DNA from 3 places in the Oceanobacillus sp. M60 genome. Region 2 is predicted to be linked to each of the others. Evidence: riboswitches for the same ligand, from Rfam matches in the RefSeq annotation. Region 2 holds a riboswitch; each other region holds the start of a gene.
What was found. A riboswitch is a leader RNA that binds a small molecule or an ion and turns the genes downstream of it on or off. The one in region 2 is predicted to bind S-adenosylmethionine.
Positions count from the first base shown of each region.

Region 1: linked by a shared signal. The riboswitch ahead of ACW0TQ_RS16945 (carboxymuconolactone decarboxylase family protein) and the one ahead of ACW0TQ_RS18340 (5-methyltetrahydropteroyltriglutamate--homocysteine S-methyltransferase) in region 2 are both predicted to bind S-adenosylmethionine.
Region 3: linked by a shared signal. The riboswitch ahead of ACW0TQ_RS11545 (O-acetylhomoserine aminocarboxypropyltransferase/cysteine synthase family protein) and the one ahead of ACW0TQ_RS18340 (5-methyltetrahydropteroyltriglutamate--homocysteine S-methyltransferase) in region 2 are both predicted to bind S-adenosylmethionine.

Region 1 is NZ_JBSSNH010000007.1:18,455-26,643, forward strand. Features, by position in the region: gene ACW0TQ_RS16930 (dynamin family protein) at 1-756, opposite strand, end outside; gene ACW0TQ_RS16935 (sodium:solute symporter family protein) at 1,194-2,705, opposite strand; gene ACW0TQ_RS16940 (LLM class flavin-dependent oxidoreductase) at 2,754-4,127, opposite strand; gene ACW0TQ_RS16945 (carboxymuconolactone decarboxylase family protein) at 4,261-4,929, opposite strand; SAM riboswitch class I at 5,317-5,427, opposite strand; gene ACW0TQ_RS16950 (acyl-CoA carboxylase subunit beta) at 5,767-7,296, opposite strand; gene ACW0TQ_RS16955 (enoyl-CoA hydratase) at 7,319-8,098, opposite strand; gene ACW0TQ_RS16960 (acetyl-CoA carboxylase biotin carboxyl carrier protein subunit) at 8,120-8,189, opposite strand, start outside.
Region 2 is NZ_JBSSNH010000007.1:322,660-330,848, reverse strand. Features, by position in the region: gene ACW0TQ_RS18370 (alpha/beta fold hydrolase) at 1-915, shown strand, start outside; gene ACW0TQ_RS18365 (VOC family protein) at 957-1,361, shown strand; gene ACW0TQ_RS18360 (ClbS/DfsB family four-helix bundle protein) at 1,450-1,995, shown strand; gene ACW0TQ_RS18355 (ArsR/SmtB family transcription factor) at 2,208-2,903, opposite strand; gene ACW0TQ_RS18350 (DinB family protein) at 2,995-3,471, shown strand; gene ACW0TQ_RS18345 (MDR family MFS transporter) at 3,786-5,189, shown strand; SAM riboswitch class I at 6,086-6,188, shown strand; gene ACW0TQ_RS18340 (5-methyltetrahydropteroyltriglutamate--homocysteine S-methyltransferase) at 6,284-7,399, shown strand; gene ACW0TQ_RS18335 (GNAT family N-acetyltransferase) at 7,891-8,189, shown strand, end outside.
Region 3 is NZ_JBSSNH010000004.1:174,198-182,386, forward strand. Features, by position in the region: gene megL (methionine gamma-lyase) at 1-1,152, opposite strand, end outside; gene rarD (EamA family transporter RarD) at 1,402-2,313, shown strand; SAM riboswitch class I at 2,510-2,608, shown strand; gene ACW0TQ_RS11545 (O-acetylhomoserine aminocarboxypropyltransferase/cysteine synthase family protein) at 2,702-4,360, shown strand; gene ACW0TQ_RS11550 (SGNH/GDSL hydrolase family protein) at 4,733-5,632, shown strand; gene ACW0TQ_RS11555 (YpmS family protein) at 5,650-6,309, shown strand; gene ACW0TQ_RS11560 (hypothetical protein) at 6,373-6,951, opposite strand; gene ACW0TQ_RS11565 (ABC-F family ATP-binding cassette domain-containing protein) at 7,641-8,189, shown strand, end outside.

The sequences.
Region 1 (8,189 bases), 300 kb from region 2:
TTTCAGCTCTGACCACTCATTGTGCGGTGCTTCCGAATTTTTAAGAGATGTGTAGAAAATGGAAGAAGGGTGCAGATTCCATTGATCAAACGTTTGTTTAATTTTTTTATCAAATTCGACAAAAGGCAATTCTGCTTCATTATGCTTGTCTATCTGGTTGATAACAATCATAAATGGCAGTTCATTTTCCTGCATTGCCTGTAAAAATAATAGATTCACTTCGGATTGCACATGGTTATAATCCGTTACATAAATAAGATAATCCGATAAATGAAGTGAAGCTTCTGTCAGCATCCGATCCACGTCATCTGCAGCATCGATTCCCGGCGTATCTAAAATAGCCGTATCCTGCGGCAAAATGTTATCCCCTGTGCTGATATGCATTTTTTTTATATCATTTTTATTGGTCGCGAACTGCTTGATTTGCTCCAGGTTATACGGTTCGTGATATTCCACCACGTCTCCATTGTGATAAAACACATTGACAGCACCTTCTCCAGATGAGATTTTAACAACATTCGCACTGGTAGGAATCGGACTGTTCGCTAAAATTTCTTCCCCTAATAAATGGTTGATTAAAGAAGACTTCCCCGCAGAAAAATGACCTGTTAGGGTGATAATAAACTCTTGGTTAACGTATTTTTCCAAGATATCAAGCATCTTATCTGCATTTACCTGATCTCCCTTGTTTTTCATTTCATTATAGAGAAACGCAATTTGTTGTTCTGTTACCCTTTTTTCCATATACGTGATCACAAGCCTTTACCCCTTTTTCAACTTATTCATATCTACTTTTAACGTCTATGACGTTTCTTTCTGTCTTTACGAGGTGTGGTTTAAGTACTTTACATAACACCTTCATTATACGCAATATTTGTTTTGATTTCTAGGTGCTAATCAGATTCTGATAAAGTGAAACTGACAAGCCTTCTTTGTTTTTAAAACGGGTGTCTTACAAAAGCCCTTCTATGGGACGAGCAAACACAGTATGCAAACACAATAACATATAAATAACCCCCTGCAGGCAGGAGGTTATCAATCTATTACTTTATTATTTAACAGCATGTTATGATTATTTTATTTTCTAAAATAGCCTTTCCAAAGGGAGATACCGATGATAATAAGACAAAAGATAAATCCGTAAAGCCATACGGAAAGCATCGGATTAACAAACATCCATACTCACCCCCTCTTTAATTTGCCCGGACCTGATTTTTTTCTGTTTCCTTCTCTTGTGGTAAAGAAGGATTTTTCAATATTTTTGCCAGTATCGTAATCGTTGCTATACCAATAAAAGTAGCCGCAGCGCCTGCAGACATGGTACTTGGGATAATACCAGTAAAGTAAATAAAAAGGTAGGAAAACAAACCTGCTGCCATCGAGATTTCTGCCGCTCTCGCTGGAGCTTTTTTCTTACTGTAGATAGCATGTAATATCGGTCCCATCGTTCCTGCAGCAATGCCGGAAATCCCAATCCACATGACATCGCCCATATATGCGGGCGGCCGTAATACAATTAAAAAGGCGATCAGCCCCACCAGTGGAACAGCTAGACGGCTGATTTTGAGCGCAATTTTCTGCGCCTTCTCATTGCTTAGCTTGATAATTTTCTTTTTCACGAGGAATTTCAGGAAAATGTCGTTCGCGAACACCGTAGAAATGGAGACGAATATCCCGTCCGTCGTGGACATGGCTGCAGCAAGAATAACGATTCCAAAAAGAGCTACAAAGATTGCCGGAAAGGCCCAAACTACGTACTCCATCAATGCTAAATCAGCGGCTGCAACATTGTCCCCAAGCGCTGTTCTGCTGTATAATCCTCCAAAAAGAACAAGCAGACAAAAGGCTGCGGTAATAACATAGGTTAGAATCATTTTTCCCAGGTCTCTTTCATGCTTTAAGCCAAGCACTTTATTGAATAAATGCGGTGCAGAAGCAAAGGCCCACTGAATAATAATCGCGCCAGATATTGCTCCAAACGAATAGAAATGGAGCGAATCAGGGTTAAATACGCTTACTAAATTCCCATTCTGCACGCTGAGATTATCTGTAATGCCAGTGAAGGTTGCTGTAACACTTCCTTCCCAGAAAATAATAATTCCGGAAATAAATATAGCTAAGCCTGCAATTGCCATCATAACCGCTTGGACAGCATCTGTATAAATATCAGCAAATGCTCCTCCGGCATAAACATACAGAACAACAATGACTGCGATAAATATCAATCCGCTTGTATAAGACATCCCCAAAAGGTATTCAAAAATTCTTGCTCCTGCTACAAACTGAGCTGCTATATAAAAAATGTTAAAAAGTAAAATCAGCCCAGTTCCCACTCTTAAAATATCACTATTATAGAAGTCACCAAGCCAATCCGGCAGGGAAAGGGACTTTTGTTTTGTATTCAGCTTTCTTACTTTTTTAGCTACCATCAGCACTCCTATTGGCCCGCCGCCGATCATCGCCAAAAACAGCCAGAGGTTAGACAATCCCCAGTCATGAGTCCATCCCGGGTAACCCAGAAAAGTTGCTGCACTTAGATAGGTAGCAGCAAAGGACAGGCCCAGTACATAGGGTCCCAGACTTCCGCCGCCTGTAGCGAAATCACTGATGTTTTTCGTTTTTTTAGCACTTATGTAACCAAGGATCAGCATGACAGCTAGAAATATTGCAAAACCGATCCATGTATAAAGCATAATTGTACTCATCTCTGACCTCCTTGCACATACGAGTAAAACAGGAAATGTACTTCTCCGTTATCTCGGCTGAAAGCTGCCAAGCTTTCGCGCAGGATGATTATCGGGTAAATGGGGTGTTCCATTTCCAAACATATTTTCTCTAAGCGTCTTCCCTTCATATTCAGTCCGGTAAATGCCGCGTTTTTGCAATTCAGGAACAACTAAATCCACAAATTCCCGAAATGTATCCGGAGAATAGGTCTGCGCGATATTGAAACCATCCACGTCACCTTCAAATGCCCATTCTTCCATTCGATCTGCAATTTGTTCAGGTGTTCCGATAAATTTCACCGTACCATTGCCGAGTCCATGATTTTTAACAGCTTCCCGCAGTGTCCATTTCTTATTAGGATCTTTTGTATACATATCCAGATTTCCCTGTACTGCTTCTGTCTGTATATCTTCAATATACTGATCCGGATTATATTTTGAAAAATCGATTCCTGTATGTCCGGAAAGGAGAGACGCAGTTCCTTCGTAGCTGACGTGGTCTGTTAAATCTTCATACTTTGCCAGCGCTTCTTCTTCCGTTGACCCAATGATTGGCAAAATCATAGGAAAAACAAATATATCTTGCCGATTTCTGCCCTGTTCCTCTGTTCGTTTCCGAATATCTGCAACATAGGCCTTTAACGCATCCAAGGAATGATTTTTAGTAAAAACCGCCTCTGCATGTTTCGCTGCAAAATCTCTTCCTTTTGGTGAAGCTCCTGCTTGGAATAAAACAGGCGTACGCTGCGGAGAAGGTTCAACCAAATGCGGACCAGGTACATTGAAAAATTCACCTTCATGATTAATCAAACGAACCTTATCCGGCTGTGCAAATGTATCCTTTGCGCCATCATGAACAACAGCATTGTCATCCCAGCTGTGTTCCCAAAGTTTATAAACGACTTCGAGAAATTCATCTGCACGGTCATAGCGCTGTTCCTTAGGAAGACGGCTGGAAAGGCCAAGATTGACTGCCTCGCTTTCTAAATAAGAAGTCACCACATTCCAGGCAACTCTTCCATTCGTTAAATGATCCAGTGTAGATAGCTGCCTTGCGAGTGCGTATGGTTGTGCATATGTAGCAGAAATTGTTGGCGCAAAGCCGAGATTTTCAGTGACAGCCGCCATAGCAGAAATCGGAATCAATGGATCATGAGCCGGAAGCTGTACAGCATGCCGGACAGCTGCTTCATGACTATTTTCATATACACTGTAGGTTCCAAGCACATCAGCAATAAACATGGCATCAAATTTACCGCGTTCCAGGATTTTTGCTGTTTCTATCCAATATGACAGGTCATTATGTTTTGTCCCCTCGTCCTTTTCATGCTTCCATAATCCTGTCGAGTGAGGGGAAGGTGAATTTTGAATAAATCCATTCAGGTGAATTTGTTTTGTCATCGTTTCGATAAGCTCCTTTTCTCATAAATTTTCATCTTGACCGCTTCACCAAAATCTATAATTGACTATCTCTCATTTGATGCAGTCAGCCATTGATTTTGGTATCGGCCCTTACTTCTGAATTGCTGATTACTTAAGATTCATCGAAAGCATTTAAGGCATTCACACTATGTGCCACTGCGGACCCGGCTTTTAAAGCTGCTGCCACAAAAATCGCTTCTGATATTTCCTCTAGGCTGGATCCTGTTTTTTTGGCGTTTTTCGTATGCAGATCAATGCAATACGGGCAGCCTGTGGTATGTGCTGATGCCACCGCGATAAGCTCTTTCTCCTTTTCGGTCAATTTGCCTGCTTTGATAGATTTATGATCAAAAGCAGCAAATGCCTTGAATGTATCCGCATCAATGTCACCAAATTCGGTTAATCTATTAAAATAGGATGCTTTGTACAGCTCGTCTTTTTCCTCTTCATCAAACGCATTTAGCGCATTCACACCATGAGCAACCGCTGAACCAGCCTTTAGAGCTGTTGCAACAAAAATGGCCTCTGTTACTTCCTCTTTATCAGCGTTATTTTTTTTAGCATTCCCCACATGTAAATCAATGCAGTACGGGCACCCCGTAATGTGCGCTACGGCTACCGCAATTAATTCCTTTAATTTAACTGATAATTCACCCTCAGCTAATGCTTTATCGTTAAAAGCAAAAAAAGTTTGAAACGCTTCCGGTGCATATTCTTTTAATTCTGTTATCCGGTTAAAATAAGATTTTTGATATAAACTATCTGTTTTAGTCAATGAAATCTCTCCTCATACATTTAAAATTTTGGTTTGTCATACAGTGAAACTTCAATTAGTGAAGGTTTTTCGACGCACAACTCTTTATAATAGGACGGTTAATCGCAAAAGCTCTTCGATGGGACGAGTAATCGCAGTCCCAGTCCCAGTTTCAGCCCTAGGACATCGTGAACCTGGTCTGTTTCCTTTGCCCACTGATTTGTGCTGCGATAAAATCATACAAATTGTAAATCCATCTCGTTAATTTTCTTACAGCCACAATAATAATTAAACTTTACCTATCTAATTACTCGGTTTTAAGCCATGCTTGCCCCTTTGAAATTATTCCCTCCCTACCCTTGTTTAAAAATGAAAAAACCCCTTTTCCAGGAGAAGAGGGTTTCTTTACACACTGCCTCATCTCTCAAGTGAAAACTTGCTGGAATTAGCACCATTTTACTGCGTTTCCAGTAATGGTTGCTGCGGGATTATAGGACCAGTTCCTCCCCCGGCTCTTGATAAGGAATTACATTATTTAGTTTTTTAAGATTTCTTCATATGTTATCGAATTCTAAAAAATATGTCAAGTGGAAATTTTAATTTAATGAAGCGTTTCTTGATCAAAATCTATTGATAATATTAGCAGATATCTTTTTGCTGTAAGCGGCGACTGGTTGTTTTATCACATGTAATTATATTTTCCTGCTATAGAGTACGATGCTAAATCGATTGAGCAGCTTTTTTCATCGTGTCCTTAAAATTCATCATTTAGTTTACATAATACAATTATGGTGAATTAATGTTTTTTTGTTTTCAGTAAAAACGCTTAGACCACATTCTAGCCTAAGCGTTTCCATTATTTGTTTACACTGGGTAAACCCCATGTTTTCTCTCGGTAAATTGCTTTTTCTTATTCTGATAAATGGTGAAACGTCTTGCCAGCTCGCTCCGAAGATGATCTGGATCAATGATATCATCAATAATCATTTCGGAAGCTAAGCGGTAAATATCAATGTTCTCTTTATAGGCGGCCTGCTTTTCTGCGATATATGCCTCCCTTTCTTCTTCTGGAAGCTGAGCGATTTTATTTGCTTCTACTGCATTCACTGCTGCTTCCGGTCCCATAACAGCAATCTGTGCATTTGGAAAGGCTAAACAGCAATCCGGATCGAAAGCCGGCCCTGACATCGCGTATAGACCAGCTCCATAAGCCTTTCGGACAATAACAGAAATTTTAGGTACCGTTACCTCACTCATTGCAAACAGCATTTTGGCTCCATGGCGAATAATTCCCTGCTTCTCCACTCTTGTTCCAATCATAAATCCTGGTACATCCGTTAAGAACAGCAGCGGAATTTCAAACGCATCACATAATTGGATAAATTTTGTTGCTTTATCTGCTGAATCCGTAAAAAGAACGCCTCCTTTTACACGTGGCTGATTAGCAATGATTCCTATACTTTGACCGTTGATACGGGCCAGCCCAGTAATTAATTCTGGAGCAAACCGCTTTTTTATTTCACAAAAACTGCCTTCATCAATTGTACGGTCAATCAGTTCATACATATCAAAAGCAGCATTTTGATTTTCTGGAATAATTTCGCTGATTGGCTTATCAAAGCTTTTTGGTTCTACAGATGCTGCTTTTTTTGGCTTCTCACGAAAATTAGCAGGAAAATACGTTAAGTACTTCTGTGCAAATTGAATCGCTTCTTCTTCGGTATCTACTAAAACATCGCCTACTCCTGAGGTTGTACAGTGCATCTTTGCTCCGCCCATTTCCTCTAAAGAAACTTTTTCGCCAATGACCTTTTCAGCCATTCGCGGTGAACCTAAATACATCGATGCGTTCCCTTCAACCATGACAACGATATCACAAAAGGCCGGAATATAGGCACCGCCGGCAGCGGATGGACCAAACAATAAGCAGATTTGCGGCACTCTTCCTGACAGCTTAATTTGATTATAGAAAATACGTCCCGCTCCTCTTCTTCCCGGGAACATATCTATTTGATCTGTAATTCGGGCACCGGCAGAGTCTACCAGATAAACCATGGGCACCTCCAGCCTCTCAGCCGTCTCTTGAATACGTAAAATTTTCTCCACCGTCCGCTGTCCCCAGCTTCCTGCTTTGACGGTCGAATCATTTGCCATCGCACAAACTGTCTGACCGTTTATTTTTCCTGTTACTGTAACCACGCCGTCTGCCGGCAGGTCTTCATCCATCGCATTGGCAAATAAACCATCCTCAAGTATCTCATGAGAATCAAAAAGAAGCTGGATTCTTTCTCTAGCAAAAAGCTTGCCCTTTTCAGCATTGCTGTCGTGATACTTTTGTTTTCCTCCCTTTTTTATTTTTTCTATACGCTCCTTAAGTTCTTGATTCACAGGCATATAAGCATTCTCCTTTCCGGCTTTAACTTCCATGGTAATCAGGCTTTCTTTTCTCTTGAAATGCAAGCAATCCTTCTTTTCTGTCCTTTGTCGGTATTAGTTTTACATAAGCTGCATGTTCCAATTGAACCGCTTCATCTATCGAAAGATCCATTCCTTGATTAATCGCTTGTTTAGCCTGCTTCATAGCAATCGGTCCATTTTGGCTTATTTTCCGGGCAATACTTATTGCTTCGTCTTGTAAAAAAGAAGTGGCGACTGACCGCTCAATCAGTCCAATGGCTAATGCATCCTCTGCTGAAATTGTTTTGGCAGTATAAATAAGCAGTTTCGCCTGGCCGATTCCAATTAATCTTGGCAAACGCTGTGTCCCGCCGGCTCCGGGTATAATCGCCAGAGAGGTTTCCGTCAACCCCAGCTTTACATGATTGGCCGCAATGCGCAGGTCACAGGCTAAAGCGATTTCCAGTCCACCTCCAAAGGCGACGCCATTAATAGCAGCAATTACAGGAACCTCTATTTTTTCTATGGAATCGGCAAGTCTGCTAATTTTCTGTACAGCAGCAACAACTTCCTCCTCATTCATTGCCTTTCGTTCTTTTAAATCTGCTCCGGCACAGAAAGCTTTTTCTCCGCTGGCTGTAATAATCACACAGCGTATAGCACGATCCGTACTGATTTTTTGAATACAATTCTCTAACTCTGTTAGTAACGCGAAAGATAATGCATTGGCTGCTTCCGGCCGATTTAATGTGATAACAGCGATATGATTATCCACTGTTTCTACGTTTACAAGTTGCATAGGCGTTCACTCCAAACTGATTTAGTCAACGATTGCAATCGTATCTCCTTCATTAACAAAATCTCCTTCTTGCACCTTCCATTCCTTCAAA
Region 2 (8,189 bases):
ATTGTAGAATCTTTAAATCAAAATAAACCATTACTTTTATTCTTGCACGGCGGGCCCGGGTTTCCAGCTTATCCCGTCAATAAAGCACATGGGGTAAACCTGGAGCAATATTTTGATGTGTGTTATTGGGACCAGAGAGGAACTGGAATGTCGTATGATGCGGAGACAGCTAAAAAAGGGGTTATGGTGGAGCAGTTAATTGAAGATACAATTGAGGTAACAAATCATCTAAGAAATAAATACGCACGGGATAAAGTGTTTCTTCTTGGTCACTCCTGGGGCAGCTACCTGGGCAGTCTGGCGGCGCAAAAACGTCCGGATCTTTTTTATGCGTATATTGGAGTGGGGCAGATAGGTTCTCAGCTGGAATCAGAAAAAGAAGCCTATCAATATATTTTAAAAACGGCAAAGGACAGGAAGGATAAACGTGCTGTTAAGCAAATTGAAAATGTGACTTTTGATGAAAAATTTTATGAAAATCGAACTTATGGCGCTATCAGGACTAAATTTACCGAGAAGTATGGCGGGGGCTTTAAAAGAGAGGGTTACTCCAATCTGGAAAGGTTGAAGCACGTTTTTTCGTGTGCGAATTATACATTCAATGAACGAATCAATAGTTTTAAAGGGGCTGTTTTAGGCTGGCAGTCACTGGGGCATGTAATGGCCGCCGCAGATTTAGCAGAGCTTGTTCCCAAGCTTCCGTTGCCTGTCTTTATTCTTCAAGGCCAGCATGATTATCAAACAACCTACACACAAGCGAAACGTTTCTATGATTCCATCGAAGCTCCGTTCAAGAAAATGTATACCTTTGAAAATTCCGCACACACGCCTTTTATTGAAGAACAAGTGCTATTTTATCAAATTATTGAAAATGATATTTTGCCTGTGGTTGAGGAAGAGATCTATTCTATTTAAATCGTGTATTCAAATAAAAATATTAAAAAGCAGGTGGCAGTATGAAATTTAATAATTTTTCAGCAGTGCAAGTAAGGATAGCCAGACCGACAGATAAATTTGATGAAATAATCAGCTTTTACGAAACGGGTGTAGGTTTAACAAAAATAGAAGTATTTGAAGGAGACAGAGGGATTAAGGGAGTTATCTTCGGATTGCCTCATACAGACTATCATTTAGAATTTACATCTCATCAAGACGGAAGCCCATGCCCTGCACCTACGAAAGATAATCTGCTGGTTTTTTATATAGAAAATAAAGATGAAATCATGCATGTCGTAAATCGTTTAGCCCAAATGGGATATAACGAAGTAGAGCCAGAGAATCCCTATTGGAAAGACAAAGGAGTTACCATCGAAGATCCAGATGGCTGGAGAGTCGTTTTTATGAACCGCGCCTATGATTAAAATGAGATGTGTTATTTTTTAGAAAATTAGTAAGCTATCCTACCTTTCATGCTGATGTTAAAATGTAGTAAAAGAGGAGGTAATTATCATGACAGAAAAGAACGGGAAGGAAATTCTTTTAGCAAAGAGCGAACAGAATTTTAAAGCGTTATTTGAAATCATTGAATCTATACCGCCTAGAAAAAGAAGTATGACAATAGAGACAGAAGAAAGAGATAAAAATTTTCGGGATGTATTGATGCATTTATATGAATGGCATGCCATGCTTGAAAGATGGTACAGAGAAGGGATGGATGGAGATACGCCGTTTATGCCGGCACCAGGTTATATGTGGAGAACAATCAAGCCGCTTAATATGCAAATTCGGGAAAACTATCAGGATGTAACGATGAATCAAGCCATAAAAAAATTGAAGTTAAGTCATCATCGGGTAATGAAGTTGATCCAATCTCATACAAATGAAGAAATTATGACGAAGAAATATTATAAATGGACAAAGACCAGTAATTTATATGGATATTTTGCTGCGAATACTTTCAAACATTACATATGGGCAATCTCCAAATGTGAAGCTATTGCAAAGTCGATTAAAGAAGGGGAAAATAGCTTGAATAAAAGAAGAATAATTAGGTAAAGATTTGAGAAGGCATACTGGATATACTTCAGAGGACATGGCTTATACAATAATCAAGAAGAGCGAAATGATTTTCTTAAATAATTAATGTGCACAGCGTACATCACAGCGCTTTATAATGCTGATAACTGGGAGAAATAAAACATCATTTGAAGTAAGCCGAATTTGCGACAGCTCAAATGATGTTTTTTCCCATAAGGCTATAGGATAAATCAACCCAACTTACTCGTATCCATACCAAAGGATTTCTCTAATCCTTTTATTCCTGTATCAGTAACTTTTACAGCACGGCCAGGTAATCTCTCAATCCAGCCTAAATCAAACAATTGAAGTAAAATGGCATTTCCGAGAGATCCTGCCAGGTGATAACGTCTTTCACTCCAGTCCAGACATTTTCGGGCAAAGTGTCTTCGTTTTTGTCGTAAAGCATCCAGATCGATTTTAAAGCTGTTAAAGAATTCTTCTCCAGCCTTCGTTACTATAAAAACGTCTTGATCTTCCGCCACATATTCTTTTTCTACCAAGGCTTCTGTTATTAATACACCAAGCTTACCTGCTAAATGGTCATAACATGTTCTGGCAATTTGAATTTTTTCAGAGCGTGAAAAATCCTTCAACGAATTCACCTGGGCAGACGGAGCAAGAACAGTCAACATTTCGATTGCCTGAGCAACCTCGGCGTTCGCAATTCGAAAATAACGATGCCGGCCATGCTTTTCCACGCGAAGTAAATTTCCTTCTACCAGTTTTGATAAATGACCACTTGCCGTTTGCAAAGATACATTTGCCCTTTTTGCTAATTCGCTTGCAGGAAGTCCATCAAGATCAAGAAGAGCTTCTAACATCGCAGCTCTTGATGAATCAGCCATTAGTTTTGCAACATATGAAAAATCAGGTCTGCTGCCCATTATTATTCCTCCCAAAACATTTATACTTCGATTATAGCCGAAGTATCTGCGTGCTACAATAGGTTATACAATATGACAGGAGGATTATGAAATGAATACAAATGAATTGATTACTCTTAATTTTGAAGAAGTCCGGCGCAGAAGCGAAAAAGTTTGGAGAGCAATCCCAGAAGAATTGCTGCAATGGAGACCTGATGAAAATGCAATCAGCTGCTCTGAAATGATTAGGCATGTATTAGAAGGGGAGTTTCTCTATCATCAAATTATCCTTGGCAGAGGGAGTAGGGCGTTAACCAATATATCTAATCCTTTTGAGGATAGAGTATTTACAACAGTGGATGATGAATTGGAATTTGCTAAGAAGTACCGCAATGAATTTATTAAATATATTAAGACAATACATATAAATGATTTAGAAAATATTGAAATTGACCGTTCAGATGTTGGTTATAAAAGAAAACTGGGCGATATGTTATTGCGGATTGCATATCATGAATCTGTGCATACAGGACAACTGTTAAGTTATATGAGAACAATGGGGGTAGAACGCCCTAATATATGGGATTAATTTTTTTCTTTATTATGATAGATTATAAAAAGCTGTTTTAAGTTAAAATAAATTACCAATCATTTTAAAACCATTCATGTATCTCATCAATAGAGCACGCAATGGTTTTTTTATGAAATTAAACAGTGTACATCGGAAAAGCTTTTCATCAGCTTATCCATATTAACCAAAGCAAAATCCTTTGATGTAAAGAGGGCTTAACTGAATAAAAATGTTACAAAATAAGCGGAATGATTTGTTGTTCTCTTTCAAATATGATATTATGTTCTATTGTTGATTAAAAAGTAAATATTTTGTAAGGAAGTTGGTATAAAATGGAAAGCGAAAATACATTTGAAATTAAAAAATATATTCCGCTTTTCGCGGTATTATTATCCGGTGCTTTTGTCACCATATTGAACCAGACGCTGCTAGGGACTGCACTTCCACCCATCATGAAAGATTTGAATTTAAGTGAGAGTACAGCGCAATGGCTACAGTCGGTTTTTATGCTCGTAAATGGGATAATGATTCCAGTTACGGCTTTTTTAATTGATAAATTCACAACACGTAAATTATTTATGACTGCAATGGGATTGTTCACTATCGGCACGTTTATTGCAGCAATTTCACCAAACTTTTCATTGTTATTGGTTGGGCGGATTTTGCAGGCTTCAGGGGCCGGCATTATGATGCCGCTGATGCAGACGATATTATTCCTGACCTTTCCTGTTCATAGAAGAGGTACAGCAATGGGACTGTTTGGACTAGTTATTGCATTCGCGCCGGCGATTGGCCCGAGTCTCTCAGGCTGGCTCGTGGATCAGTTCCCATGGCGCAGTGTATTCTATGTTGTACTGCCGATTGCTATTTTAGATATGATAGCGGCTTACTTCTTATTGAAAAACGTAACAGAGCTGAAGAAACCGAAATTGGATATTTTATCGGTCATCCTTTCTACAGTCGGCTTCGGTGCAATTCTATACGGTTTCAGTGTCGCCGGCGACGCAGGGTGGCTCAGTCTTCAGGTCATTCTTACGATTGTTATCGGCAGCATTTCTCTCTATTGGTTTATTACCAGACAGTTGAACTTGAAAGAACCGCTTCTTGAATTCCGGGTATTCAAACACAGCACATTCACGTTAGCAACGGCGCTTGGAATGCTGGTCTTCGCTGCGATGATTGGGACAAATGTTATTTTGCCGTTATATATGCAGAATATGGTTGGCTTCTCGGCGCTTGAATCTGGGCTTGTCTTGTTGCCCGGTGCGATTATAATGGGATTCTCCAACCCGATTACCGGTTATCTTTTTGATAGATTCGGAGGAAAATGGCTTGCTCGAGGCGGCTTGTTACTGCTAGCCTTGACAACTTTTGCATTCACGAATTTATCTGCGGATACAAGCTTCAACTATCTGGCAACCATGAATGCCATTCGCATGATTTCGATTGCCATGGTAATGATGCCTATGACAACCATGGCATTGAACCAGCTGCCTAACGAATTGATTCCGCACGGGACAGCAATGAATAATACATTCCGCCAAGTAGCTGGCTCGGTTGGTACAGCAGTGCTTGTAACAATCATGTCCACTGCAGCTATACCAGGTGAGGATATCAATGGTATTATTCATGGTGTGAATGTTTCCTTTATCGTAGCAGCAATTATTGCTATCGTTGGATTTATTCTTTCTTTTAAATTAAAAGAAGAGATAAAACCGGGAAATCGTGTCAGCTAAGGCTCTAATATCAAGCTAAATAAAGTACCAGGCATTGTAACAATTTATCATTGTTAGATGTCTGGTACTTTTTTGATGTAGAACGGGGGAACGAAATTGTGTATTTCATCCCTTAAAGAAGTCTTAGTAAAAGATATGTGTAAATATAGTGGTAAAATAAAGATATATATTAAAAAACTTCAAAGAATGATAACAATGAAATTATCATATAGCAATATAAGACAGTTATTAAGATTTATAAGTGCTTTTTGAAAGTTAATACGATTTGGCGTTAAAAACGTGTTATAGCATATGGAGGGCTCTAACCATTGTGAATAAGAAACAAATAGATTGCGACCTTTATTGCCAATCTGCTTATTGCTGGTCTGCTAATAGCTAGTATTACGGCTATTGTCGTCAATCCAATGTTGATAACACATGGATTATCTAATATTTTAGCAGGCTGGAAACTTATCGAAATACAATTTTTTGATACTGTTTTTATGAATTTTCTTTACTTCGGCGGGTTTCTGTTTCTGTCTTATGTGTTGGGGATGCTGTTTGATTTGTTATACATGTTAATCCTTGAAGCAGCGAAAATAAAGCAGACAAAGGAAGTAATGCTTTTGAGTTATGTGGCTCAATGGTTCCTTAGTGTTTGTTTTTATAAATTTTTTATTGAGTCCTTATTTACGAGGAATAGTGTATCGTGGGAAGGAGCAGCTATTTTATTTTTCTGCTTGTATTTGGCTGCTTTTGTGATTAGTGAAGATTATAAAATTTTTTCCGATAAAAAAAGTTAACGTAATCTTGATTTAAAATCAATTGCAGCAAGGTTCCTATATTTTGGGATTCTCCTTGACGAATTCATTGCTTCCATGTAAAGTAAACTGTGATTATTCGTATAATTCCATATATTCTTATCGAGAAAGGTGGAGGGACTGGCCCGCTGAAGCCTTAGCAGCAGACGTTGATTTGTACTGTGCTAATTCCAGAAGCATTTTTGCTTGAAGATAAAAAGAGATTTTATCATATCGAACCTCTTCTATTTTCGGAAGGGGTTTTTTTAATGGAATATAGAATGAATATAGCAGATAAAGAGGAAGGGGTATTCGATGGCAATATCAGCAGAGACAAAAAATACACGGGCTCCATTCAGAGCAGATCATGTAGGGAGTTTTCTTCGTCCTCAGCGTTTAAAAGAGGCGCGTGCACAAAAGGCAAAAGGGGAAATCAGCTCAGAACAATTGCGTCAAATGGAAGATGAGGAAATTATCAAACTGGTAGAACAGCAGAAAGAAGCAGGACTTCAATCCGTGACGGATGGGGAGTTTCGCCGTGCCTGGTGGCATTTTGATTTTCTGGAAGGCTTAGATGGCGTGGAAGGCTATAGCGCGGAACAAGGCTTGCAATTCACTGGTGTGGAAACGAAAAAAAGAGGCATTAAGGTAACCGGTAAAATTGGTTTTAGTAATCATTATATGATTGAGCATTATAAATTCCTGCATGGTATTGCTGGAGATGCGGTTGCAAAATTTGCGATTCCGAGCCCGAACATGCTCTTTTTCCGGGCGGAGTTTGAAGAAGGAATTTATGAAAATGATGAAGCCATTATTGATGACCTGGTTGCTGCTTATCAAGGGGTGATTCAGGCATTATACGATGAAGGCTGCCGCTACTTACAGCTGGATGATACGTCCTGGGCAACCTTTTTCTCAGAGAAGGGCAGAAATTCGTTGATTGAAAAAGGAAGAAATCCAGAGAAAACAGCTGAATTATGTGCGAGAGCAATCAATGAATCGATTGCGAACAGACCAGATGATATGCTGGTAACAATGCATATTTGCCGGGGAAATTTCCAATCTACCTATATGTCAAGCGGCGGTTACGAGGCGGTGTCAGAAACGATTTTTGGCGGCCTACAGGTGGATGGTCTTTTCCTGGAGTTTGATGATGACCGCTCGGGCGGATTTGAACCCTTGCGTCATGTGAACCGTGATGATTTATTTATTGTGCTGGGTCTTATCACGTCTAAGTTCAGCGAGCTGGAAGATCCGGAAGCTGTTAAAGAAAGAATTACAGAAGCGGCGGGCTATGTACCGTTGAATCAGCTTTGCCTGAGTCCTCAATGCGGGTTTGCTTCTACAGAGGAAGGAAATTTATTGAGTGAGGAACAGCAATGGGAAAAAATCCGGCATGTTGTGCGAATTGCTGAAGATGTGTGGAAATAAGGGATATGAGAAAAAGGAGATTTGGAGAGGTGGGCTTTCCAAATCTCCTTTTTGTCGAACTTTTTTGAATACGTACTATGAATCATTTAGAGAAGATTGTTTTGAATGAAAATACTTTTGAGCTAATAAACCAGTATTGAAAACGGAAGCTAAGGTGATGAACAAAAATAAATTTGCCATTATGTCACTGATTTGATAAGTAAAATTAAAAAGTAAGTAAGTGTTTATGATGAATAATATTGAAACAACTGACGAAAGGATGAATTGATTTTTAAACGATTTGAACAAAAAAACGCTCCTCTCTTTGTCAACCTAATTTAAATCAAGGTTAACATACGGGCGTGAAAAATTATTCAAACAAAGAAAGAAATCATTATAATTTTTTGATATATTAGTAATAACAATAAGAATATTCAGCTGTTTTATCATGGTAAATAAAAGAATTTATACGAATGATAGTACATCGTTTCAAATAAAAGGGAGAATGTAGAATGGAAATTCGCAGTTTACAAAGTTCGGATTATGATGTCCTGATTCCGCAGATAAACGACTGGTGGGGCGGGCGTGATATGGCAGGAATGCTGCCTAAATTATTTTTTCAACATTTTAAGAATACCAGCTTTATCGCAGAAGAAGATGACGAGATAATAGGTTTTTTAATTGGATTTTTATCTCAAGATCAGTCAGATGAAGCATATATTCATTTTGTCGGTGTACACCCGGATTACAGGAAGAAAGACATTGGAAAAACACTTTATGAGAAATTTTTCACCAAAGTTAAAATGGCTGA
Region 3 (8,189 bases), on a different contig from region 2:
CCAAATATCCTGCCATGCCTCTATTCCGACAGATAACCGAATCAGAGCGTCTGTTATTCCCATTTTCCGGCGTTGTTCATCAGGAATCACAGCATGTGTCATGGTTGCCGGATGCTGAATCAATGTTTCTGTATCTCCAAGACTGACAGCGATGTTTATAAATTGAAGTTTATTCAGAAAAGTCTGCGCTTCTTTCTTTCCGCCGTCTATCTCAAAAGATAAGGTGCCTCCGCCAGATTTCATTTGTTTTTTCATAATTGAATAGCCTTCCGCATCCGGATCACCCGGATAAAATACATGCTTAATCTTTGGATGCTGCTTTAGTTTTTCTGTAATTTGCAGGGCATTATCCGAATGTTTATCCATTCGGAGCGGCAATGTCTTCATTCCGCGAACAACCAGCCAGGCATCAAACGGCGAAAGCACACCGCCAATATCCTTTTGCGTCGTTGCTGCGATTTGCTCCATTAATTCGTTATTTCCTGCGGCGATGCCCGCAATCACATCACCATGACCGCTTAAATATTTTGTCGCGCTATGCACTACCACATCTGCCCCCAATTCCAACGGACGCTGCAGGTACGGTGTAGAAAATGTATTATCCACCACAACTAAAATATTATGCCGCTTAGCAATATCAATCACTAATTTCAAATCAATTACTTCCATTGTCGGGTTAATCGGCGTCTCAATATAAAATACCTTTGTTTCTGGCCTGATTTTTCCCTCTATACTTTCCGCATCTGTCATAGCTATATAATCTGTCTGGATATTATATTTTTTATCCATCATCGACAACAGTCCAAAGGTACAGCCGTATAGTCCGGACGAGCAAATAATATGGTCATTTGCTTTGGTGAGTGCAATCAAAACGGCAGATATGGCAGCCATCCCCGAGGCAAATGCCAGTCCTTTTTCAGCCTTTTCCAATGCGGCCAGCTTTTGTTCCAGTATTTGCACGGTCGGATTACTGACACGCGTATAGACATGTCCTTCTTCCTCTCCGGCAAAACGTGCCTCCCCCTGCTCCGCTGTGTCAAAGGTAAATGTAGATGTTTGAAAAATGGGCGGTGTTAAACTGCCAAGCAGCTCTTTGGAATCGTACCCTTCGTGAATCATTGCTGTTTCCATATGTTTAAACTTTTTGCTCATTTATATTCTCCCCGATCCTGATAAAGGTAATAATTCAGATAAGTCTCTCTCTTTATGATAAAGTATTCCTGTGCTGTTGGAAATGTTTCCGGCTCAAAAAAATATCTAATATTTCGTACAAAGAAAACAAAGCTCCCGCTCCATGAAGCTTCGTTTTACGGAATACATTATTTAAAAGTTATTGCTTCCTGCCTCATAAAGTTTTAATATTGGTTTTAGTTTAATTTTTTCAGAAGGCAGGAATGGATAATGGAGGATAAATCTTTACAACAGGGAGCGGTTATTACCTTTGCTGCTTATTTATTATGGGGAATCTTTCCAATCTATTGGAAGTTTCTTGAACATGTTCCAGCTGGCGAAGTACTAGCCCACCGGATTGTCTGGAGCTTAATTTTCATGATTTTTTTAGTACTGGTGACAGGTAATTGGCGTGAACTGATTGAAACGGTCCACGAGCTGAAAAAAGATAAAAAGAAAACCATCGCTATCATTACAGCTTCCATCGTTATATCTATTAACTGGTTTCTATTTATTTTTTCGGTTCAGCATGGACATGTGCTGCAGGCCAGCTTAGGGTACTATATCAATCCTTTGATCAGCATTTTATTAGCGGTATTTGTATTGAAAGAAAAGACAACGAAAGGACAGGTCTTATCGTTCATCCTTGCCGGTATCGGCGTACTTTATTTAACACTGAGCTATGGTGTGTTCCCTTGGATTTCGCTGTTATTGGCCATCACCTTTGGCTTTTATGGATTGATTAAAAAAACACTCCATCTGCATGCAATGTATGGACTTACTATTGAAACACTTGTAGTGGCTCCGATTGCTCTATTGTATTTACTATTTGTTCCGTCAGAAGGATCTTTTACTTTTTCTCCTTTGTTTACATCGGACAATCTTTTACTTATAGGCGCGGGGGGTGTTACAGCAATACCTTTACTGCTGTTTGCTGCAGGGGCCAAACGGATTCCATTGGCAATGGTTGGCTTTTTACAATATGTGGCACCGACAATTATGTTCTTTCTGGGGGTATTTCTATATAATGAAACCTTTACGGTACATCATATGATTACCTTTGCTTTGATTTGGGCTGCACTTATTATCTATATGGCCAGTATTTACCGGGATGCACCGCGGAGAAAAAGAAGAAAGGCATAGTTTTCAGCCAGTAACGGCCCGGTTCGTCCAAAGGCCTTTAGGTCATACTTTTGTGATAATTCCTTCAGTAAGGATGAAAGAAATCCCCGCTGAAGGAAGATTCACTTTATTTCATCTATTAATCCCTAGTAAAACACTTGACTTTTAACCTGTAAAACTATATACTCGCAAGTAATTTCAAAATATTTAGCAGAATCTCTTATGAAGAGCGGCGGAGGGAATAGGCCCTGTGAAGCCCGGCAACTTGAACATTCAGGTGCTCCATCCTACAGATATATCATCTGAAAGATAAGAGAGGGTTCTAAGTCAGTTATCAGAGCTCTCTTCATTATAGAAGAGAGCTTTTTTCAGGTAAAAGAGTGTTTTCAATAAAAAGGGAGGAAATACAATGTCAAACTATCCAGTACAGCAAGACGAAACGATTTTGTTACACGGGGGGCAGGTTCCAGACCCGACAACCGGAGCACGTGCTGTTCCAATCTATCAAACAACCTCTTATGTTTTTCGTGATACAGAGCATGCACAAAACTTATTTGGATTAGCAGAGCCAGGTAATATCTATACTCGAATTATGAATCCGACGGTAGATACATTTGAGCAGCGGATTGCACAATTAGAAGACGGAGTCGGTGCTTTAGGTCTAGCTTCCGGGATGGCAGCTATTACGATGGCGATTTTAAATATCACCCGTGCCGGTGATGAGATTATCGCGGACAGCAATCTATATGGCGGGACGTATAACTTATTTGCCAACACGCTCCCCCGTTATGGAATCAATGTAAAATTTGTAGATGGAACTGACCCGGATGCTATTGAGGCTGCAATTACAGATAAAACAAAAGCAATTTTTGGAGAAATCATCACTAATCCAAGTTTATATGTTTTTGATGTCGAAACGGTGGCTGATATTGCTCATAATCATCGCATTCCTTTAATTATTGATAATACATTTGCCCCTTATTTTGCCAAGCCGTTAACCTGGGGTGCGGATATTGTGGTTCACTCCGCCACGAAATGGATTGGCGGACATGGCACAACCATCGGCGGTGTCGTTGTCGACAGCGGCAGATTTGATTGGAATAATGATAAATTCCCTGATTTTATCGAGCCGGATGAGAGCTATAATGGCTTAAAATATGCGGATTTAGGTCCTGCTGCATTCATTACCAAGCTGCGCGTCCAATTATTACGTGACATCGGACCTGCGCTTAGTCCGCAAAATGCCTTTTTATTACTGCAAGGCCTGGAAACTTTACACTTACGCATCAGGAAGCATAGCGAAAATGCAGAAAAAATAGCAGCTTACCTGGAAAATCACCCTGCTGTAGAATGGATCAACTACCCGGGGCTGGAATCACATCCCTCCCATCAGCTTGCTAAAAAATACTTAAAGGGCGGTTTTGGGTCAGTTATTACATTTGGTATTGAAGGCGGACGAGAAGCAGGCCGTACTCTAATCGATAATGTGCAGCTCTGGTCTCATGTCGCCAATGTGGGGGATGCCAAATCGCTTATTATCCACCCTGCTTCTACAACCCATCAGCAATTGACAGATGAGGACTTGGCAAAAAGCGGTACAACGGAAGAATTGGTCCGTTTATCCATTGGTTTAGAGTCATTTGACGATATTGTAGCTGACTTGGATCAAGCCATTGATAAAGCAACAGGAAAATCACAGGGCAATCAAAAATCAGCCGAGGAAATAGCAGTGCAAAATTTACTTCAATCCCCATTTGACCGCAGCGAAGGTGTCCGCAAAAAGCGGATTATTACTGTCGGCATCGCGGACGAAGAAATTGTTCCTCTCTATAAATTAGGCTATGAGGTAATTCCTGCGGCAGATATCGATGAAGTGACAACAGATATATTAACAGGAGCTGATGCAATATGGCTGCAGGAAGGTAAACAGACACCAGAAGAAAACGCAGCTTATCAGGGCACGATTTTATTCACAGCTTCTGCTCCTGAAGTATCATCTGAAGTGTTTATTCTTTCGACCGTTCAGCCGGCGCAATTTGCTCTTGAATTACGCAGCTCCGGACGTTAAATACAAAAATAACATCCTTCCCCGCCTTTCTTTTATAGAACATTTCCATGTTTTATTGTTAAGAAAGGCGGGTAATTTTATCATGGAGAAAAACAACACTCCCACTGATTGATGTTTCGTTTTATGTTATACTATAATGTGGTTACGTCTTCTAGCTTAAAAATTAGAAGGCGTTTTTCATTTAATCTGTTTAGTATTGATTATCCTTGATTAAAATAAGACTATAAGAAGACGCATATATTCTATGAAACTTTACCAATCCATTTTGCAAATACACATATAACAAATTTAATTTCCTTTTCGTATTCTTAGGTAATTTTATTTGTTCCAACATAAACTAGAAGAAAAGAACACGTAGGTGTGATGATGAAAATGACGAAAAAGAAATGGTTTATTCTCATTAGCTCCACTCTGATTACCGCTATTGCTGTTTTTGCAATTTTACAGCTGCCCTATTTTCAATTAAACTCGGAACAACGGGAAAAAGAAGAAGCATTAAGAGAACAAATTACGCCTGAAGAAACAGAAAATGAGGAAGAAACACCCGAAGAGAGCGAAGAGGTTATGGGGGACGTTGAAGAGCAGGAAAATACTCCAATCGCTGTCGACGAAGATTTAGAAAATACATTTGAATTTGCTTCGGAGGAAGATGTAAATATTGTGGCACTCGGAGACTCCCTGACGCAAGGGGTAGGGGACGATACAGATCAGGGAGGGTATGTCGGGATATTAGACAGAACACTCCAGGTTCTTGATACCAACGTTCATTTTCAAAATTTCGGAAAGCGCGGAAACCGAACGGACCAGCTGCTTCACCGTCTGGAGGAAGAACCTGCATTAGCTGAGGCTTTAGAAGAAGCAGATATGATTATCATAACCATCGGTGCGAATGATATTATGCAAGTACTGAAGGAAAATATCATGGATTTAGAGATCAGCTATTTCAATGAAGAACAAACATCCTATGAAGAACGATTACATGAGATATTTGATACGATCCGTTCCCTTAATGAGGATGCTTCTATTTATCTATTAGGTATATTTAATCCTTTTAAAAATTATTTTGAGGATATCCCGGAATTGGATCAAATCGTTCTGAATTGGAATGATATCGGAAGAGAAATTGTCAGCGAAAATGAAAACAGCACTTTTGTTCCAATTGATGATTTATTTGATGACGATGCTGCAGACTTATTTGCAGAAGATAATTTCCACCCTAATTATGACGGATATTATTTAATGGCTGAACGTATTCTGGAATATTTTAATTAAGTTGGGATGAAAACATAATGAGAATAAAGAACAGACAAATAAAAATCAATAATAAATGGAGGGCCGGGTTTTTCGGTCTCCTCATCTTTAACGGCCTTATCCTGCTGGTTCTGCTGGTACTTATTTTTTGGCCGGTTTCCAATAATGCATTCCCTCCAAATACCATGATAGACGAGCAGGAAAGCTCTGAGTTTTATATTCAGACAACCAAGCAAAACTTAAATAATCTAGTCAATGCTTATATTGAAAAATTACTGGAGGGAACAGAGCATCATTACCGTATTTTGCTTGAAGATGATGTGCATCTGATGGGAGAACTGCCTGTTTTCTCCTCTACGGTGCCTTTATCCGTCCGTTTTGAACCGATTGAACAGGCAAATGGGGACCTTATCCTACAGCAAAAGTCGATATCCGTTGGACTGTTAGAGCTGCCGAACAAAAAAATCATGGAATATATGGATCGCTTTTTGCCAATGCCTGAATGGGTAACTATTGATCCAGACAGCCAGGAAATTTATGTAGCTGTTACTGATATGGAATTACAGGGGAATTTCGATGTTGCTGTACACCATATGGACTTAGAAGCAAATAATATTACCATGAAACTTGTCGTCCCTTATGAAACTCTTGGCATTCAAGATGTCAGCATGGACGCGATGCAGGACTTGTTTGAATGAAACCCAAAAAAGCACAGCGCCTCCAGTGAGACGCTGTGCTTTTTAGATGCCTTATCATGACATTTATAAATTAGAAATATAAGATAATGATGGCTGTTCTGTCAGTGATAACGAATCTATGTCTTTATAATGTAATAATACCCCTTCATAGATAAGCTTTAAATTAGGAGCACTCCGAATATCCTCTGGTGTTGTAAAATAAGGATCTTTTGTCAGCGGAAGGCTCGTTACATTTTGTAAAATGGTTGCCACAAACTGTGAGCAAAAAAAGGCTGTCTGCCGTGTAATTTTTATTTTCATCATAACCCCGAACAGACCGATAAAATTATAACGGTATTTCTCTTTATCAATCTCTATATGCTGAATAAAGGTTTTAATATATTCATATTCTTTTTCAGTGACTTTAAGCTCGTAAATTTCACACCTGGACTGATTTAAGTACGGCGAGAAAATATCCTCCTTCACAAAGCCGCCGATAAATGGGTTATTAGGCTGTTTTCTCCCAAAGCTATAAACTTCTGTTAATTCTCTATCTAAAGCTATAGAAACATGGTTTAAAGGCTCATGGGTATACAGATGAATTAATCGTGACAGATAGCTTCCTGTATCGGTAAACAGCAAATAAACCGACTTGCTTTTCATCTACGTGTTCCCCCTCTTTGGACATACCCCTTTTTATTAATATATACAAAAGCTTTTTAATATACAACAGCTGATACAAAAAATTAGGTAAACTAGTAAACCTAACGTTTTTCAGCAAAATTGCTTTTTTCAAATCACTGCATCCTTCATTAATGAGGAAATGTCGTGTTCATTTTTTTCTCTTCTATATAAATTGTTCTTCTACCATTTATTTACGTATTACATTTAAAAAAAGTTTCATTGGCTGTTCTAAATCGGCATGATTTTTTCTTAATATGCTTTCGATACGCCTTGTACTTTTTCATCGCAGCATCAGATTCCTTTCGGTCGCTTGCTTTCATCTATCGATATTTCTTCAGCATGTTCTTATTTCCTAGTATATGAAAATAATCTGAATTGGCATCCCGCTTGTGTACCATTTTTTGCTGGCATTCACACCTCTTTGCTTCCCAACCCGGTTTTAGAGGATAATGAATAACATATTTCCTTAACTTACTTTGATGATACCTGTTATTTTACCTTCCTGTAATAACCCAGCGTCATATTTTTGACTAAGCCTTCCGGTCTATTTCTCTGCTCACCTTAAATTATAGGATACGACATCAATTATTTAACCGTCTTATCTTGCATTGTTATCTCAAATAACGTAAGCTTATTCTGATAACGATTTTTTGGAGGCAATATAAAATATGTTAACAGTAACTAATGTTAGTTTACGATATGGTGATAAGAAGCTTTTTGAAGATGTTAATTTAAAATTCACCCCTGGAAATTGCTATGGTGTGATTGGAGCAAATGGTGCAGGGAAATCTACTTTCCTGAAAATTCTCTCAGGTGAAATCGAGCCGCAATCCGGTAATGTATCACTGACACCCGGACAGCGTCTGACAGTTTTAAAACAGGATCACTATGCTTACGAAGAGCACCCTGTTTTAGAGACTGTCTTGATGGGCCATGAGCGTTTATATAATGTAAAGCAGGAGAAAGATGCAATTTATATGAAAGCAGACTTCAGCGAAGAAGATGGCATTCGTGCTGCTGAGCTGGAAGGTGAATTTGCAGAAATGAACGGATGGGAAGCAGAGTCCGATGCTGCCGTGCTTCTGAAAGGACTTGGTGTAGAAGAATCTGTTCATGATTTAAAAATGGCTGAGATTCCTGAAGAACAAAAGGTAAAAGTATTACTTGCGCAAGCCTTATTCGGCAATCCGGATATTCTTCTTCTGGATGAGCCGACA